3 linked regions of the Bacillus pumilus genome follow. The protein of the gene in region 1 interacts with the protein of each later gene in a pairwise test. Links are inferred from orthologs where the notes say so. Each region holds a gene or a part of one and is shown on either strand. Other genes may lie near its edges. The genes, in order: tuf, GKC25_RS12035 and mbl.

What was found.
Region 2: the proteins of tuf (region 1) and GKC25_RS12035 interact in binary tests that used the Bacillus subtilis proteins (3 or more experiments, as listed by UniProt). The link is inferred for Bacillus pumilus from one-to-one orthologs.
Region 3: the proteins of tuf (region 1) and mbl interact in binary tests that used the Bacillus subtilis proteins (3 or more experiments, as listed by UniProt). The link is inferred for Bacillus pumilus from one-to-one orthologs.

The regions. Positions count from the first base shown.
Region 1 is NZ_CP046128.1:135,303-141,823, forward strand. Bases 70-2,930 are described here. They hold tuf (elongation factor Tu), read left to right. Parts: upstream 70-835; coding sequence 836-2,026; downstream 2,027-2,930. Other genes in these bases: fusA (elongation factor G), read left to right, coding at 70-717; GKC25_RS00725 (alpha/beta fold hydrolase), read left to right, coding at 2,137-2,930. In the rest of the region: more of fusA, read left to right, coding at 1-69; more of GKC25_RS00725, read left to right, coding at 2,931-3,096; rpsJ (30S ribosomal protein S10), read left to right, coding at 3,315-3,623; rplC (50S ribosomal protein L3), read left to right, coding at 3,661-4,290; rplD (50S ribosomal protein L4), read left to right, coding at 4,318-4,941; rplW (50S ribosomal protein L23), read left to right, coding at 4,941-5,228; rplB (50S ribosomal protein L2), read left to right, coding at 5,257-6,090; rpsS (30S ribosomal protein S19), read left to right, coding at 6,148-6,426; rplV (50S ribosomal protein L22), read left to right, coding at 6,444-6,521. UniProt on the Bacillus subtilis protein: GTP hydrolase that promotes the GTP-dependent binding of aminoacyl-tRNA to the A-site of ribosomes during protein biosynthesis.
Region 2 is NZ_CP046128.1:2,362,206-2,368,676, reverse strand. The notes cover bases 1,803-4,613. They hold GKC25_RS12035 (rod shape-determining protein), read left to right. Parts: upstream 1,803-2,603; coding sequence 2,604-3,623; downstream 3,624-4,613. Other genes in these bases: mreD (rod shape-determining protein MreD), read left to right, coding at 4,547-4,613; mreC (rod shape-determining protein MreC), read left to right, coding at 3,651-4,550; radC (RadC family protein), read left to right, coding at 1,839-2,513. In the rest of the region: GKC25_RS12050 (SPOR domain-containing protein), read left to right, coding at 24-1,043; GKC25_RS12045 (Maf family protein), read left to right, coding at 1,221-1,790; more of mreD, read left to right, coding at 4,614-5,065; septum site-determining protein MinC, read left to right, coding at 5,120-5,803; septum site-determining protein MinD, read left to right, coding at 5,806-6,471.
Region 3 is NZ_CP046128.1:3,182,343-3,188,805, forward strand. What follows is about bases 1,890-4,692. They hold mbl (cell shape-determining protein Mbl), read right to left. Parts: upstream 3,891-4,692; coding sequence 2,889-3,890; downstream 1,890-2,888. Other genes in these bases: GKC25_RS16235 (flagellar hook-basal body protein), read right to left, coding at 1,890-1,894; GKC25_RS16240 (flagellar hook-basal body protein), read right to left, coding at 1,925-2,764; spoIIID (sporulation transcriptional regulator SpoIIID), read right to left, coding at 4,075-4,353; GKC25_RS16255 (MarR family winged helix-turn-helix transcriptional regulator), read left to right, coding at 4,692-4,692. Also shown: GKC25_RS16230 (tetratricopeptide repeat protein), read left to right, coding at 6-1,061; more of GKC25_RS16235, read right to left, coding at 1,076-1,889; more of GKC25_RS16255, read left to right, coding at 4,693-5,105; GKC25_RS16260 (MFS transporter), read left to right, coding at 5,121-6,308; GKC25_RS16265 (undecaprenyl-diphosphatase), read left to right, coding at 6,413-6,463. UniProt on the Bacillus subtilis protein: Forms membrane-associated dynamic filaments that are essential for cell shape determination. Acts by regulating cell wall synthesis and cell elongation, and thus cell shape.

The sequences.
Region 1 (6,521 bases):
CTTCACCTTGATATCATTGTTGACCGTATGAAGCGTGAGTTCAAGGTTGAAGCTAACGTAGGAGCTCCTCAAGTTGCGTACCGTGAAACATTCCGTTCTGGTGCAAAAGTTGAAGGTAAATTCGTACGTCAGTCTGGTGGACGCGGTCAGTTCGGACACGTTTGGATCGAATTCGAACCAAACGAAGAAGGCGCAGGCTTCGAATTCCAAAATGCAATCGTCGGTGGGGTTGTTCCTCGTGAATACATTCCAGCTATTCAAGCAGGTCTTGAAGATTCACTTGAAAATGGTGTATTAGCTGGATTCCCATTAATCGACATCAAAGCAAAATTATTTGATGGATCTTACCACGATGTTGACTCTAACGAAATGGCGTTTAAAATTGCTGCATCTATGGCATTGAAAAATGCTGTCAGCAAATGTAACCCAGTTCTACTTGAGCCAATGATGAAAGTGGAAGTCGTTATCCCTGAAGAATACATGGGAGACATCATGGGTGATATCACATCTCGTCGTGGACGTGTAGAAGGTATGGAAGCTCGCGGTAACGCTCAAGTTGTTCGCGCAATGGTTCCACTTTCTGAAATGTTCGGATATGCAACTGCACTCCGTTCTAATACACAAGGACGCGGTACTTTCACTATGCACATGGATCACTACGAAGAAGTGCCTAAGAGCATCAGTGAAGAAATCATCAAAAAAAATAAAGGTGAATAATTGATTTTGCCTTTAAACTAAAGTATAACTACTATTGAAGATCAGAAAGTGAGAGGTAACTCTTCACTTTCTATCACTCTATACCAAATACAATGAACCTTTAAGGAGGATTTTTAGAATGGCTAAAGAAAAATTCGACCGTTCCAAATCGCATGCTAACATTGGTACAATTGGACACGTTGACCATGGTAAAACAACTCTAACTGCTGCTATCTCAACAGTTCTTCATAAGAAATCTGGTAAAGGTACGGCTATGGCTTATGACCAAATCGATGGTGCTCCAGAAGAGCGCGAGCGTGGAATCACAATCTCAACAGCACACGTTGAGTATGAAACTGAAACTCGTCACTATGCACACGTAGACTGCCCAGGACACGCTGACTATGTTAAAAACATGATCACTGGTGCTGCTCAAATGGACGGCGCGATCTTAGTAGTATCTGCTGCTGATGGTCCAATGCCACAAACACGTGAGCACATCCTACTTTCTCGTAACGTAGGTGTACCATACATCGTAGTATTCCTTAACAAATGTGACATGGTTGACGATGAAGAGTTACTTGAACTTGTTGAAATGGAAGTTCGTGACCTTCTTTCTGACTATGACTTCCCTGGTGACGATGTACCTGTTATCAAAGGTTCTGCTCTTAAAGCTCTTGAAGGTGATGCTGATTACGAAGCAAAAATCTTTGAACTTATGGATGCAGTTGATGAGTACATCCCAACTCCAGAGCGTGACACTGAGAAGCCATTCATGATGCCAGTTGAGGACGTATTCTCAATCACTGGTCGTGGAACAGTTGCTACTGGTCGTGTTGAGCGTGGACAAGTTAAAGTCGGTGACGAAGTTGAAATCATCGGTCTTCAAGAAGAAAACGGTAAAACAACTGTTACAGGTGTTGAAATGTTCCGTAAGCTTCTTGACTATGCTGAAGCTGGTGACAACATCGGTGCACTACTTCGTGGTGTATCTCGTGAAGATATCCAACGTGGTCAAGTACTTGCTAAACCAGGTACAATCACTCCACATAGCCGTTTCAAAGCTGAAGTTTATGTACTTTCTAAAGAAGAGGGTGGACGTCATACTCCATTCTTCGCTAACTACCGTCCGCAGTTCTACTTCCGTACAACTGACGTAACTGGTATCGTACATCTTCCAGAAGGTACTGAAATGGTAATGCCTGGCGATAACACTGAGATGGAAGTTGAACTTATCTCTACTATCGCTATCGAAGAAGGAACTCGTTTCTCTATCCGTGAGGGTGGACGTACTGTAGGTTCTGGCGTCGTTTCAACTATCATTAAGTAATAAAACATATAAAAGAGACTCCTTGCAAAAGGGTCTCTTTTTTTGCTTTTCCAGATCAGAACGGCTACTATAAGCTATAGAATCTAATTGGAACCGAGAGGATCACTGGAATGACGAAGATATATTTGAAGAAATGGTTAATCGGCGGGGTTGACCAATGGATTATGATCAAAGAAGATCACACAAATGAAGCGAAGCCTGTTCTTTTATTTTTACACGGTGGGCCCGGCTCCGCTCAAATCAGCTATATCGACTCGTTTCATGAGGAACTTAATCAAGATTTTACAGTAGTTCATTGGGATCAGCGAGGTGCAGGACTTTCCTATCAAAAGAATCTTCCCGATACTTCCATGACCATTCAGCAATTTATTGAAGATACGATTGAACTGACAGAGAAAGTCCTTTCATATCTAGGTCAATCAAAATTGTACATCGCAGGATATTCATGGGGATCATTAATCGCCATACAAGCAGTACATAAGCGTCCAGATCTATATCATGCTTATTATGGAATTAGTCAGGTAGTAGATGTATTAAAAGAAGATATTGTGTCGTACGAGCTCCTTTTGGAGAAATACCATCGGAATCGGATGTTTACTTGGTGCCTGCGATTACTGACGCCTCCTCCGTGGAAACGAATATCAGCTCATGCTCTGTTCTCTCTCTATAAAGAGGTCGGAAGCGTAGGTCTCACACATAGGTGGAGGCCGCTTATTCAAATGCTGCGCGGATTTCTTTTTAGTAAGGAATATCAGCTGAAAGATAAGTGGAAGTTCCTTAAAGGACAGAAGTTTAGTCAGGACATGCTATGGGATGAATTGATGAATGAGAGCATTGAATACCGAGTTTCTACTATATTAATACCTTGCTACTTTATCATTGGCGCATATGACATGATTACACCAGCTGCTGTATCAAAACCATATGTTGATCAATTAACAGCACCAATCAAAGAATGGTTCACCTTTAAAGAATCTGCACATTCCCCGCATCTAGAAGAACCAGAAGAATTTATCCGTACCATAAAAAAGACTGCTGTACATCATCTTCAGGGAAAGCTTGATTTATAGGCTGAACCCCTGTATAATATGAAAAGTGTGCAAATCATAAATTTATCCGATTTATTATTGCAACACGCAGGCCAATTTGGTACAATAGTGCATGTTGGTCTTTGACTGCGATGAAGTGAGAGGTTGCTGACACACCCGGCCGCTTTGCCATGGCAAGGTGATCAGGTTTTTCTCACGGAGAACTGTCTAACGTAAGTAGGCGAAAAGGAGGGAAAATAATGGCAAAACAAAAAATTCGTATTCGTTTAAAAGCATATGATCATAGAATTCTTGATCAATCTGCTGAGAAGATTGTTGAAACGGCTAAGCGTTCTGGTGCTAGTGTATCTGGTCCAATCCCGCTTCCAACTGAAAAATCAGTTTACACAATCCTTCGTGCGGTGCATAAGTACAAAGATTCTCGTGAGCAATTTGAGATGCGTACTCACAAACGTCTAATCGACATCGTGAATCCAACTCCACAAACAGTTGATGCACTTATGCGTTTAGATTTACCATCTGGTGTAGATATCGAAATCAAACTTTAATTCAAATAGAAAACACATATTATAGGAGGTGTGACTAATGACCAAAGGAATCTTAGGTAGAAAAATTGGTATGACGCAAGTATTCGCAGAAAACGGTGATCTTATCCCTGTAACTGTTGTTGAGGCTGCTGCTAACGTTGTTCTTCAAAAGAAGACTACTGACACGGATGGCTATGAAGCAATCCAAATCGGTTTTGACGACAAACGTGAAAAGCTTTCTAACAAACCAGAGAAGGGCCACGTTGCTAAAGCGGAAACTGCTCCTAAGCGCTTCGTAAAAGAATTACGCGGTGCGGAGTTAGATGCGTATGAAGTTGGTCAGGAAGTCAAAGTTGATATTTTCGCAAATGGAGATATCGTAGATGTAACAGGAACATCAAAAGGTAAAGGATTCCAAGGGGCTATCAAGCGCCACGGACAATCACGCGGACCAATGACTCACGGTTCACGTTACCACCGTCGTCCTGGTTCAATGGGACCTGTTGATCCAAACCGAGTATTCAAAGGTAAACTTCTTCCAGGTCGTATGGGCGGAGAGCAAATCACTGTCCAAAACCTTGAGATCGTTAAAGTTGATGCAGAACGCAATCTTCTATTGATCAAAGGAAATGTACCAGGAGCTAAAAAATCTCTAGTAACTGTAAAGAGTGCAGTTAAATCTAAATAACTCTCTTAGGAAAGGAGGAAACAAGTCATGCCAAAAGTAGCATTATTTAACCAAAACGGTTCTACTAACGGTGAAATCGAATTAAACGCTTCTGTGTTTGGAATCGAGCCAAACGAAAGCGTAGTATTCGATGCTATTCTTATGCAAAGAGCTTCCTTACGTCAAGGAACTCATAAAGTAAAAACTCGTTCTGAAGTACGTGGCGGAGGTCGTAAGCCTTGGAGACAGAAGGGTACAGGTCGTGCTCGTCAAGGTTCTATTCGTTCACCACAATGGCGCGGAGGCGGTATCGTATTCGGTCCAACACCACGCAGTTATTCATATAAATTACCTAAAAAAGTTCGCCGCTTGGCTATCAAGTCAGTATTGTCTTCTAAAGTAATCGACAACAACATCATCGTTCTTGAAGATTTGACTCTTGATGCAGTGAAAACGAAAGAATTCGCAGGCATCCTTAAAGGATTATCTGTTGAGAAGAAAGCGTTGATCGTCACTGCGGATGCAAACGAAACAGTTGCTTTATCTGCTCGTAACATCCCTGGAGTAACAGTTGTTGAAGCTAACGGTATCAACGTTCTTGACGTTGTCAACCACGACAAACTTCTGATCACTAAAGCAGCGGTTGAAAAAGTAGAGGAGGGACTTGCATAATGAAAGATCCTCGTGATGTTCTAAAGCGCCCTATCATTACTGAACGTTCTGCTGATCTAATGACAGAGAAGAAGTACACGTTCGAAGTTGATGTCAGAGCTAACAAAACAGAAGTGAAAGACGCTGTTGAAGAAATCTTTGGAGTGAAAGTTGAGAAAGTCAACGTTCAAAACTACAAAGGAAAATCTAAACGCGTTGGACGCTACACTGGTATGACTAGCCGTCGCAGAAAAGCGATCGTGAAATTAACTGCTGACAGCAAAGAAATCGAAATTTTTGAAGCGTAAATCTTAAAAAGAAGGAGGGAAATTCAAAATGGCGATTAAAAAGTATAAACCAACCAGTAATGGTCGTCGTGGCATGACTACTTCAGATTTTGCTGAAATCACGACTGACAAACCAGAAAAATCGTTGCTTGCACCGCTTCACAGAAAAGGCGGACGTAACAACCAAGGTAGATTGACTGTTCGTCATCAAGGTGGCGGTCATAAACGTCAATACCGTATCATCGACTTTAAGCGTGATAAAGACGGTATACCTGGACGCGTTGCTACAATCGAGTATGATCCAAACCGTTCAGCGAACATCGCTCTTGTAAACTATGCAGATGGTGAGAAACGTTACATTCTTGCTCCGAAAGGAATCCAAGTTGGTACTGAAGTTACTTCTGGACCAGAAGCTGACATCAAACCAGGTAATGCTCTTCCACTTATCAACATCCCAGTTGGTACAGTTGTGCATAACATTGAATTAAAACCAGGTAAAGGTGGACAATTAGTTCGTTCTGCTGGTACTTCTGCTCAAGTTCTTGGTAAAGAAGGTAAATACGTTCTTGTACGTTTGAACTCAGGAGAAGTTCGCATGATTCTTTCTGCTTGCCGTGCGACTATCGGTCAAGTTGGAAACGAGCAACACGAATTAATTAACATCGGTAAAGCTGGACGTTCTCGCTGGAAAGGCGTACGCCCAACAGTTCGTGGTTCTGTAATGAACCCTAACGATCACCCACACGGTGGTGGTGAAGGACGCGCTCCAATCGGACGTAAATCACCAATGTCTCCATGGGGTAAACCGACTCTTGGATTCAAGACTCGTAAGAAAACCAACAAGTCTGATAAATTCATTGTACGTCGTCGTAAAAACAAGTAACGGGGTTGTCTACGGTTCATTTAGGACCGTAGTTCAATCACGAAGGGAGGTTCCACAATGGCTCGCAGCTTAAAAAAAGGACCATTTGTTGATGATCATTTGATGGCTAAAGTCGAGAAATTGAATGAAACTGACAAAAAGCAAGTCGTAAAAACTTGGTCTCGTCGTTCTACAATTTTCCCACAATTCATCGGTCACACAATCGCTGTCTATGACGGACGCAAACATGTACCTGTTTTCATTTCTGAAGATATGGTAGGTCACAAATTGGGCGAATTCGCACCAAGCCGTACTTACAAAGGTCATGCTAGTGACGATAAAAAAACAAGACGCTAATGAGAGGAGGCTTTTAAATGCAAGCTAAAGCTGTCGCAAGAACAGTCCGTATTGCTCCTCGTAAAGCACGTCTAGTAATGGACCTGATCCGAGGT
Region 2 (6,471 bases), 2.2 Mb from region 1 along the record:
ACAAACATGTCAGAAAGCGGGGAATGACAGTGAAAAAGAGGCAGGCAAAAAAACAAGGGCTCAAGGTCAATATTAATGGCAAGGAAGAAATGCTGCATGAAGATGATCATCAGCCGCCAAAACAGCAGGAAGATCAAGTGACGTTTTCGAATTGGGAGGAAAAGAGGCAGTCGGAACAGGAGACAGCGGCTTCTCAGGAAGATTCGTCTAAACCGCAAGAAGAAGATTTCCAGTGGGATGATGCAGCTGATCATATTTATCATTCTGATCCAAAGGTCGTCACGCCTTATCAAAAGAAAAAAGGCTCCTTTGATCAGAAGTTTGGTAAAAACCGCGGCCCCTTCAAGAGAGTGATGACAACGATTGTGTTTGCGGTGGTGCTTGGGACAGGCCTTGGGGTGTTTGCGCTTAGTTTAAGTCAAGATGGTACACCAAGTCCATCAGGTGGAGATATCAGTGTCTCAGCATCTGGATCTGGAAATCAATCATCGATGAAAGCCGGCGGGGATGCGCCGAAAGGAGATACTACGGATGAATCAAAAGAGAACAACGATGAAAAAAGTGCCTCTGGCAGTTTGTCAACCTTTGTTGTACAGGCTGGGAAATTTTCCTCTGAAAAAGGAGCAGATGACTTAGTTGGAAACTTAAAAGATGCAGGATATGCGGGGAAAAAGGTCTCAATGGATGATGGATATTATGTCATTGCTGGGCTTGCGACAGAGCAGGGAATGACAAGCGCTGTAGGGAAGAAGCTGATCGATCAGCACTTTGAGGCGTGGGGAGGAAAGGAACTCTCATTTCAAGTACCGGATGAGCTGACTAGTTTAATAGAAAAGGCATCTGTATTATCCTCTAAAGTGATTGCCGGCGATGAAGTGGATCAAAAGGAAGTCACGCAGCTGATTTCTGAGCTTGAAAGTGCCAAAACAGCGGACGCATCGGCTAAAAGCAGTTTGCTAAAAGCTGTGCAGCTATTAAATGACCCAACTGCTGAAAACGGCTGGAAATCTCAGCAGGCACTGCTTGATCAATTAAATACGTAAAATCATTTTTTTAGAAACGAAACTAGTCAAAAAATGACTAGTTTTTTTCTTTTACATCCAACATAATGATGAAGGTACATAAAAAATGAATTTTCGTAGATTGTCGGTAAGATGTACATTTGCTAGGATGAATGGGTATCTTACTTCTTAGGCTAAACCCTGAAAGGATGAACAAACATGAACCAATTGATTCTCGCATCTCAATCACCTAGAAGAAAAGAATTGCTTGATCTAGCAGGGTTTTCTTATGATATTCAAGCAAGTCATTTAAAAGAAGAAATAAATCGAAACCTTTCTCCTGCTGAGAACGTCCAATGGTTGGCAGAACAAAAAGCAAATGATATTCAAAGATTAAATCCTAAAGCTGTGATCATTGGTGCAGATACAATTGTTGCAATTGACGGCAAATGTCTTGGGAAACCAAAAGATAAGAAAGAAGCGGCTTTCATGCTTCAATTATTATCAGGAAAGACACATCAAGTCTTGACGGGTGTCACGGTTCAGTCAGAGAATAGAAAAGAAACATTTTATGAACAGACAGAAGTGACATTTTGGACGCTGACTCAAAATGAAATAGATCGCTATATCAATACGGGCGAGCCCCTTGATAAAGCGGGAAGTTATGGCATTCAAGGGAAAGGCGCACTGTTTGTTCAAAAAATAGATGGTGATTATTTTTCCGTTGTTGGTCTACCTATTGCGAAAACAGTCAGAGTGCTTGAAACCTTTGGAATCACCCCTTTTTGAAGACAGGAAGGAATTCTAAAAGGAGTGGTCATCCTGAACGATTTCCCTATGCTGCTAAAGCATTTCCCTCATGATGAAAAACCGAGAGAACGATTTATCAAATACGGGCCCAGCAGTTTGTCAAATCATGAACTTGTTGCGATCCTTCTAAGAACAGGCACAAAAAAAGAATCAGTTCTCCAAATTTCCGCAAGACTTCTGCAAACATTTGGCGGTCTTCGCTCTGTAAAAGAAGCCTCAATTGAAGAAATGTCGAAGATCCGAGGAGTTGGAAAGGCGAAGGCGATTTCTCTTTTAGCTGCTTTAGAACTCGGCACTAGATTACACCATCAAACGACGGATAACCGCTATGTGATCCGCACACCAGAAGACGGAGCGAACTTTGTGATGGAAGATATGAGATTTTTGACACAGGAAAATTTCGTTTGTCTTTATCTCAATACCAAAAATCAAGTTCTTCATAAACATACCGTGTTTATTGGAAGCCTGAATTCATCGATCGTTCACCCGCGTGAAATTTTCAAAGAGGCCTTTAAACGTTCGGCGGCTTCATTTATATGTGTGCACAACCATCCATCTGGAGATCCGACGCCCAGCAGGGAAGATATTGAAGTTACACAGCGACTTTTTGAATGTGGAAAGCTGATTGGAATACAGCTGCTTGATCATCTTGTCATAGGTGATCAAAAATTTGTGAGTTTGAAGGAAAAAGGGTATTTGTAACACTTTTTTTTTCAATGTTTTACGATATAATAGAGTTTATGAGTTTTTCCCTAAAGGGAATTTTGGTTTAAGAAAGGAAGATACATACATATGTTTGGAATTGGTACAAAAGACCTTGGAATAGATCTTGGAACAGCGAATACGCTTGTTTTTATTAAAGGAAAAGGCATTGTTGTAAGAGAACCTTCGGTCGTAGCTTTGGAAACTGATACGAAGTCTATAGTGGCGGTCGGAAATGACGCTAGAAACATGATTGGCCGTACACCTGGTAATGTTGTGGCACTACGCCCGATGAAAGACGGAGTCATTGCAGATTACGAGACGACAGCAACAATGATGAAATATTACATTAATCAAGCATTAAAAGGCAAAGGGCTTTTTGCTCGTAAACCTTACGTGATGGTATGTGTACCATCTGGTATTACAGCTGTAGAAGAGCGTGCAGTCATTGATGCGACAAGACAAGCTGGTGCACGTGACGCATACCCGATTGAAGAGCCATTTGCTGCGGCGATCGGTGCTAACCTGCCTGTATGGGAGCCAACAGGAAGTATGGTTGTAGACATTGGCGGCGGTACAACAGAGGTAGCTATTATTTCTCTTGGCGGCATTGTGACCTCACAGTCGATCCGCGTGGCAGGAGATGAAATGGATGATGCGATCAGCAGCTACATCCGTAAAACGTATAACCTGATGATCGGTGATCGTACGTCAGAAGCCATTAAAATGGAAATCGGTTCTGCACAGCCTGATGTACATGATGAGATGGATATTCGCGGCCGTGACCTTTTAACAGGTCTGCCAAAAACGATCTCTATTACGGCAGATGAGATTGCAAAAGCGCTTCGCGATACGGTGGAAACAATTGTCGATGCGGTGAAAATGACACTTGAAAAAACCCCGCCTGAGCTGGCAGCAGATATTATGGACCGCGGAATCGTTTTAACAGGCGGCGGTGCATTGCTGCGTAATCTTGACAAAGTCATTAGTGATGAAACGAAGATGCCAGTCATTATTGCTGAAGACCCGCTTGACTGTGTGGCAATCGGTACAGGAAAAGCACTAGAGCACATTCATTTGTTCAAAGGAAAATCTAAAGATAATCGATAATCGGGCGTAAATAAAGAGGTGTAAGACATGCCGCAGTTTTTTATGAATAAAAGATTAATGTTGCTCCTTGTCTGTGTCATCGTACTGGTGGCCATGATTGGTTTTTCAGTGAAAAGCGGCAGAGGTGCTTCATGGCCGGAAAAATTAGTGGGGGATACGACAGGCTTTTTTCAAGGTGTCTTTCATAAACCATCACAATTTATTGCCGGTATTTATGGGAACGTACAAGATTTAAAGAACACATATGATGAAAACGAGCGTCTTCGAAAAAAACTTGATGGACAAACTCAATATGAGGCGAAACTTCAAGAGCTAGAAGATGAGAACAAAAAGCTTCGCAAGCAGCTCGGATATGTGAACTCTATTCGTGATTATACGCCAATTCTATCAACGGTTATCGCGAGAAACCCGTCCCTTTGGGATAGCTTTGTGATGATTGATAAAGGGAAAAAACAAGGCGTTGACAAAGATATGGCGGTCACAAATGAGAGTGGTGCGTTAATTGGGAAAATTGAAAGTGATAAGCTCAACAATTTTACTTCAACTGTAAGGTTGCTAAGCTCTACGGACCAAAATAATAGAATTTCAACGAAAATTTTTGCGAAAAAGGGCAAAGAAGAACTCAACGGAATTATTAACGGTTATGACAGTAAGAAAAAAATGCTGACAATGAATATTCTGAAATCTGATGCAGATGGAGATGTCAAAAAAGGAGATCTTGTTGAAACATCTGGAGCAGGGGGCGTATTCCCGCAAGGCTTGACGATTGGTAAGGTGAGTGAAATCGAACCAGATCATTACGGCCTGACAAAAATTATTTATGTAGAACCAGCGGCCGAACTCAACAATTTAGACCGCGTGATTGTGGTGAATCGCAGCTCAAGTACGGCAGATGCATCTGAATTGACGAAGGAGGAAGGCTCGTGAGACGTGTCCTTCTTGCTTTCGTCATGTTGTTTATCTTCGTATTTGACAGTATTTTTGTCGATCTAGTGAAGCTCCCATTTGTTTCAGACAATCAAATTTTAGCTCCTCATTTCATCTTACTCGCACTGGTATTTATGACTGCTTTTGTGAATCAAAAATATGGTGTGATTTTCGGTTTTATCTTTGGACTTTTATATGATATTTCGTATACAGGCATACTTGGTGTTCATATGTTTGGCTTTGGAGCGCTCTGCTATTTGCTAGCGAAAGCCTTTAAAGTTCTGCAAACGAATATGCTAGTGGTCGTCTTTCTGTCGATTATTGCTGTTTCCGTGATGGAGTTTTATGTATACGGCGTTCAAGCGACAATTCAATCAGGGATTATGCCGTTTAATACGTATGTCATCGAACGCTTTATTCCAACGATTCTTTTAAATACTGCTGCGTCTCTCATACTTGTTGTGCCGCTTAGGCTCTTTTTCATCAATATGAAACAAGGACTGATCGACGAATAAAAGCAGGAGTTTGTCCAATTACGGCGAAATGAGTATGTTGTTGAGGTGAGCATCTTGAAAACTCAAAAACAGCAATATGTGACGATAAAAGGTACAAAAAACGGATTAACATTACAGTTAAATGATGACTGTTCGTTTGATGACCTTCTTTCTGGCTTGCGAGAGGTTCTTTTACTTGAGCAATACACAGATGGTAGAGAAGGGCATAAGGTTAATGTGCATATTAAGCTTGGTTTTCGGTATTTAACAGAGGATCAGGAAATGCGTTTGACTGAAGCGGTCTCTGAAAATGAACATCTCGTCATTCACTCCATTGAAAGTGACGTCATGTCAACTGAAGAGGCGAGACGATTAAAAGCAGAGGCCGAAATTACCTCTGTAGCCAAAATTGTGCGCTCTGGACAGGTGCTGTATGTCGAAGGAGATCTCTTATTAATAGGAGATGTCAATCCTGGCGGAACGATTCGTGCAGGGGGAAATATTTTTGTGCTCGGCGCTTTAAAAGGCGTGGCACATGCTGGATGTAATGGGAATAAACAAGCTGTCATTGCGGCATCTCGTATGATTCCAACACAGCTTCGCATCGCACAAGTGTTTAACCGTGCACCAGATCAAAAAGAAGATGGAAACGAAATGGAATGTGCTTATTTAGATATAGATGGCAACATGATCATTGAACGCCTGCAGCAATTGGCTCATATAAGACCTAATCTGACAAGGCTTGAGGGAGGAATGTGAAATTGGGCGAGGCTATTGTGATTACCTCAGGAAAAGGCGGCGTTGGCAAAACAACAACATCTGCAAACTTAGGCACAGCACTAGCAATTCAAGGGAAAAAAGTGTGTCTAGTGGATACCGATATTGGCCTTCGGAATCTAGATGTCGTGATGGGGCTTGAGAACCGCATTATTTATGATCTAGTCGATGTAGTAGAAGGAAGATGTAAAATTCACCAAGCGCTTGTAAAAGATAAGCGTTTCGAGGATCTTTTGTATCTTTTACCCGCTGCTCAAACAAGCGATAAAACGGCTGTAGAGCCGGAGCAGATCAAAGAATTAATTCAATCATTGAAACAAGACTTTGATTATGTCGTCATTGATTGCCCTGCTGGAATTGAGCAAGGCTTTAAAAATGCTGTATCAGGTGCAGATAAGGCAATTGTCGTGACGACGCCTGAGATCTCAGCTGTGAGAGATGCTGACCGTATCATCGGCTTGTTAGAACAAGAAGATATCGAACCACCTCGTTTGATTGTCAACCGTATTCGTACACACATGGCGAAAAGTGGCGATTCAATGGATGTGGATGAAGTTGTACATCACTTATCGATTGATCTTCTTGGCATTGTCGCAGATGATGATGACGTGATTAAGGCTTCAAACAATGGTGAACCGATTGTCATGGAT
Region 3 (6,463 bases), 3.0 Mb from region 1 along the record:
TAAAAATGAATTTTATGAGTGATAAATCCATTAAAAAACTTCTCCATTCGTGGTATACAATGCTGAAGCATCGACATTTTTCGAAGGCTGAAGAAATCAAAACAACTCTATTAAAGCATAAACGTAAAATATCAAAAAAACAGGAACTCTATTTACATTATCAGCTGATGCTTTTTCGCCATCAGCTCTGGATGAATCAGACAGAGGACCTAGAAAAAATCAAACATGAACTAATGCAGCACAAAGATGATATGAACGAAGAACTGGCCTATTACTTTTACTTCTTTCTAGGGCTCTACGAAGCTTTAAACAGCGATCAAAATGATGCGATCTACTATCTCGAAAAGGCGGAAGAACGCCTGTCATTCCTTAACGATGAGCTGGAGGAAGCAGAGTTCCATTTCCGTACAAGTGGTGTTTATTATAACAACCGCTATTCGTTGTTATCAATTCGTCATATTCAAAAGGCCATGGATATCTTTGCAAAGCATGGGGATGATCATAGCCTCTATCGTTGTAAAATTGTGCTCGGCCTTAATTATAGCGATCAAAAAAAATATGAGGAAGCAGAAGCTATTTTTATTGAGATCATCGAATACGTGAACATCATTGATGATCAAGAATTGCTCGGTATCGTTTATTATGACGCTGGCTTTATTCAGTCGAGACAAAATCGTCACAAGAAAGCGCTGGAATACTTTAAAAAAGCACTTCGTCTCCCAGCATACCGGAAGGCAGCACACTCCTATGTATCGTGCCTCTACGAAACGGTGCGTTCCTGTTATAAAGAAAATTTAACCGATGAAGGAATGAAGTATATTCAAAAAGGATTAAAAGAGGCCGTTGCTTCTCAGTTTGATATTTTAAGAATCAAGTTCCAAATCTTATTTCTTCTCTACAGCCAAACGCCAAAGGCAGATGAGCAGATCGCAAGGCTCGTCACATGTCTTGAACGAAAAGAAGCTTGGATTGATCTTGAGGATCTGCTTGCCGATGTCTCAGATTTTTATAAAAAAAAGGGCGACTTTGAGCGAGCCGCCTTTTTTATCATGAGAGGCTGATGTCAGCCTGCTCATTATCGAATTGTATTCACTAATCCCAGCATCTGATCACCCATTGTAATCGTTCTTGAGTTCATCTGATAGGAGCGCTGTGTTGTCATGAGATCTGTTAATTCTTTAGACATGTCCACATTCGACGTTTCAAGTGCACCTTGCTGAAGCTGAATCGCTTGGCGGTTTGCTCCATTTAGTGCCGTTAATGCGCCTTGATAAGTACCGTCAACTGAGAACAAATTATCTCCTTCAGAGACGAGTGCTGAAGAGTTATTGACTTGTACAACACCTAGATTCACCTGCTGATTCGGTTGATTATCTCTTGAAATAGCCGTAAGACGTCCATTTTTATCAATTGAAATATCACGGAAATTCGCATTTAAGACGATTTCATTTCCGTTTTCATCAAGAATCGGATAGCCTTCGCTAGTGACAAGCTGCACTTGGTTACGATTATTGCCTGGCTGTAAGTAAAGAGAACCATCTCTTGTATAACGGATATTACCGCCGGCGTTGACCTGCATATACTGAGATGGCGCTCCAAATGCAACATCAAGATCACGTCCTGTTTCTTTAATAGAACCTTGCATCGAGTTAATGGACGCATTGACCATAGTACCCGTTCCAAGCCTTAGCCCATCAGGTGTCAGACGACTGTTTGCCACCTGCTCATTTTTTTCATCTACCTGATTGAACTGTTGTCTGATCAGCTCTGAGAAGCGGGTATTTTTCGCGCGGTACCCTGTTGTTTCACTGTTCGCAATGTTATTGCTGATCATATCAAGCTGCTTTTGCACTTCGTTCATCGATACAGCTGCATTGATCATCGTTCTAAGCATGAGAATCCTCCTTTCTTTTTCATTCCTTGATTAGTACACTCTGCCAATTTCATTTACTGCTTTTTCTAAGCTTTTATCATACGCCTGAACCACTTTTTGGTTTGTTTCAAATGCTCGATAGGCAGTTGTCATTTCTGTATATGATTTCGTCACATCCACGTTCGACAGCTCCGATACACCTTGACTTAACGTATATGACATTTGACCATTATTGACTGCACTTGGCAGTGGCTGGTTATCAGCTGTACGGTATAAATCATTTCCTTCTCTCGCTAAGTTCCTTGTATCCATCGCAACACGTACATCGATTTGTCCGAGATTTTGTCCATTTTCACTCACAGTTCCATCTGCATTCACTTTGAAATTCTCACTCTGAACCGTAATCGGCTGACCTGTCACGGAAAGAAGGGCACGGCCACCAATGGTCAACTGATTTTGTGCATTCAATGTAATGGAGCTGCTTTTCGTATAACGAACGCCTTCTGGTGTATTAACCGCATAAAAGAGCGCTGATTTCTGATTGGTCTCCGGGTTGATCGGCACATTATTTTCGACTAGTGCGACATCCGTTGTTTGATCTGTTGTTTTTAAAGTTCCCTGTGTAAATTGAGGGATCAGTTCCTGCATATATGTCCCCGTATTAATGCCGCCAATCGGCGTTTGCTGCGGAACACTAAAACCTTTGCCTGAGGATGTTTGGAAACGTCCTGATTCCATTCGGCTTAGCAGCATTTCCGGAAATGCCCGCATGGTCCCCTCATCCGCTTTATAACCTGGCGTATTCGCATTTGCGATATTATTTGAAAGCATTTCTGTCCGCCGCTCTTGAGCGATCATGGCAGATGTTGCGGTGTATAGTCCTTTTAACACGTGCTCACCTCATTAAAATTCTTTCACATGACCTAAACACAATCTTCTATGAAATATATCGGCATATTTGCAGGGTTCTTTAATAAAAATCCCCCATTCTTTCGAAAAAGAATGAGGGACATCATTAGCTGAGTTTACGCTTTGGCAGCTTGTCCATATTATCAAGCATGACGCCAGTACCAACAGCTACACAATCCATTGGATTCTCGGCAACGAAAACTGGTACTTTCAGCTCTTCTGCAAGCAATTGATCAAGCCCGTTTAGAAGAGCTCCGCCACCTGTAATAATGACGCCGCGATCAATAATATCAGCTGATAATTCAGGCGGTGTTCTCTCAAGAACTTGCTTCGCAGCCTGAACAATCGCAGATACAGATTCACGCAATGCTTCTTCTACTTCTTTGCTTGTGACGGTAATCGTTCTTGGTAATCCTGTCACCATGTCTCGTCCACGAATTGAAATCTCTTCGTGACGTGCGTCTGGGAATACCGTTGCAACTTGGATCTTAATATCCTCAGCCGTGCGCTCACCGATCAACAGCTTGTACTCTTTTTTAATGTAGTTGAGAATTTCCAGATCAAATTTGTCTCCAGCCATTTTAATAGAAGAGGCGGTTACAATGTCACCCATTGAGATGACAGCGATATCTGTCGTTCCGCCTCCAATATCTACGACCATGTTTCCACTCGGCTGAAAAATATCCATACCAGCACCGATAGCTGCTACTTTTGGCTCTTCTTCAAGAAATACATGCTTACCACCGCTTTTTTCAGCAGCTTCTTTGATCGCCTTCTGCTCAACAGATGTAATGTTTGTCGGGCAGCAGATGAGCATACGCGGCTTAGAGAACAGCCCTTTCACATTTAATGAGTTAATAAAATGCTTGAGCATCGCTTCAGTTACTTCAAAATCAGCGATTACGCCATCTTTTAATGGACGAATCGCAACAATATTCCCAGGCGTACGTCCAACCATACGTCTAGCCTCTTCTCCAACAGCCAAAACTTTCCCGCTGTTTTTGTCAAGAGCTACAACAGATGGTTCATTTAACACAATTCCTTTTCCTTTGACATGAATCAGTACATTGGCAGTACCAAGATCAATTCCAATATCCCTAGCAAACATCTATATATATCCTCCTTGAAAATCTGTTTCCATAGCAAATACCACATTCTGCCCTAATTATATATTCTATCATAATTTGCAGAAAAAAAGATATTTCTTTACAAAAGTCTTTACAAAATTTGTGGTTAGAAACTACCGATAAGAGGAAGATATATATGTCATGTTTATGAACAAAGAACTAAGCTTACTGTTTCACAGGCTCGCCTTCTAAAATTTCTTCTTTTTTATACTTTAATTTAGTGGCTTCTCCTCCTCGCAAGTGGCGGATTGATTTATGATAATCCAGTATCTCCTTCACTTCATTAGCCAGATCTGGATTAATTTCTGGCAGTCTTTCTGTTAGATCCTTGTGTACAGTACTTTTAGAGACTCCAAATTCTTTCGCAATTACACGAACGGTTTTCTTTGTCTCCACGATATACTTTCCTATCTTGATTGTTCGCTCTTTGATGTAATCGTGCACACCACTCGACCTCCCTAAAATGGATGTGAGAAGTGTGAAATGAGATCCGTATAAATATTATCCATTTTCAGCAGCGCTTGTTCGTCTTAATTTCTCATCCATTAGGTAGTAAATGCCAAACACGATCCCTCACCTCAAACACTCTCTTTGTCAGGTTTGTAACAGTGTATTAGCATTGCATAGGGAATATGCTAAAAATGAAGATGGGACAAGGGATTTATCAGAAAATGCAATCATTTCGAGTGGCGAAAATTTTTACTTTACAAGGATGGGTCAAGCACGTAAAATAGAAAAGGTGATTTTATTTACCTAGCTAAATATTTAATAAAGGTGAGCATATGGATACGTTAAATAGAGAGTGTTTACATCAAATACATCAAGGCGCACGACTGATGTCTAAAAAGGCGAACGAAGCGCTTGCTGCTTATGACTTGTACATGTCCCAATGGACTGTACTTTTTTGTTTGGATACATTCGGCCCGAAAACCCAAAAAGACATTTGGACATATTTGAACGTCGAAGCCCCAACCATTACCCGAACCGTCACCCGTCTAGAAGCAAATGGCTGGGTGAAACGTGTACAAGGAAAAGATAAACGTGAAAATCTGATCGTGATGACAGATGATGCTAAGGCCCGATTTGAAGAAATCAAACGCACGATGGAACAATTTGAAGAAGAATGTCTATCAGATTTCACCTACGAAGAAAAACAACTCCTCCATACACTTTTACACAAATTATCAACTGAATAGGAAGTGACATACATCATGAACGAACGCATTTGGACGAGAGACTTTATCATGATTGTCCTGGTGAATTTATTTACGTTCACCTCTTTTTATGCCCTTTTGACATTGCTGCCCATTTACACAATGGATGAACTAAATGGAACAGAATCACAGGGCGGCCTCCTTGTGACGGTCTTCTTATTGTCTGCTATTGTGACAAGACCGTTTTCTGAAGCCATTATTGAGAAATTCGGCAAAAAACGGATGGCGATTTTCTCATCAACGGCATTTGCCTTACTCACTTATTTATACATTCCGATTGATCAATTCCATACGCTTCTCATGCTGCGTTTCATGCAGGGAATCTTTTTTAGCATTTTGACGACAGTAGCCAGTGCCATTGCGGCGGATATGATCCCGAAACATAAACGCGGGGAAGGACTCGGCTACTTTGTCATGTCGATGAACCTTGCTGTTGTCATCGGTCCATTTATCGCACTGAATCAAGTAGGAAAAGTAGGATTCCATTCTTTATTCCTTCTCTTTTCCATTATCGTTACCATCGGGGCTGCTTTTACGATGCTGATTAGACAGCCGGAGCCTGAAAACGGGGGAAGCGTCGTCTTCCGATTTACTTTTTCTCACCTGTTTGAAAAAGGCGCATTAAAAACAGCGGCAGTCGGCATCATTATTTCCTTCTGTTATTCGCCGATCATTTCATTTATTTCAGTCTATGCCAATTCCCTTCACTTGATGGGTGCAAGCAGTTATTTCTTTATTGTGTTTGCGGCAGCGATGCTTGGATCACGTCCATTTACAGGCAGACTTTTTGACCGAGTAGGACCTCACATTGTGATCTATCCTTCCATTGCTCTTTTTGCGATTGGTTTATGGATGCTGACAGCTACACATTCAGCGACAATGCTTCTTCTATCAGGTGCTGTCATTGGTCTTGGATATGGATCTCTAGTGCCATGTTTACAAACACTTGCCATTCAGCACTCACCAGCTCACCGTACAGGCTACGCGACGGCTACTTTCTTTACCCTATATGATACGGGTATTGCTGCTGGCTCATTTGTATTTGGTCTTCTTGTCAGCTTCACAGACTTTTCAAATGTATATCTCATTGCAGGTATTGTTGTCTTGCTAAGTATGATTGTTTTTTATTGGAGCGAACGAAAGCCACAAGAAGCAAAAGCACAGAAGGTCTCCCTATCAGAATAGGATACTATTTTAAACTTCATCGGAAACATGCTAAAATATAGGATATTTCAAATAGACGATTATTTGAAAAATAGTTGGCATTAAGCGAAGGTATAGGTGATGTTTTGAATTACGAATTGTTTAAAGTCATACACGGGATGGCTCATCATTCTGAG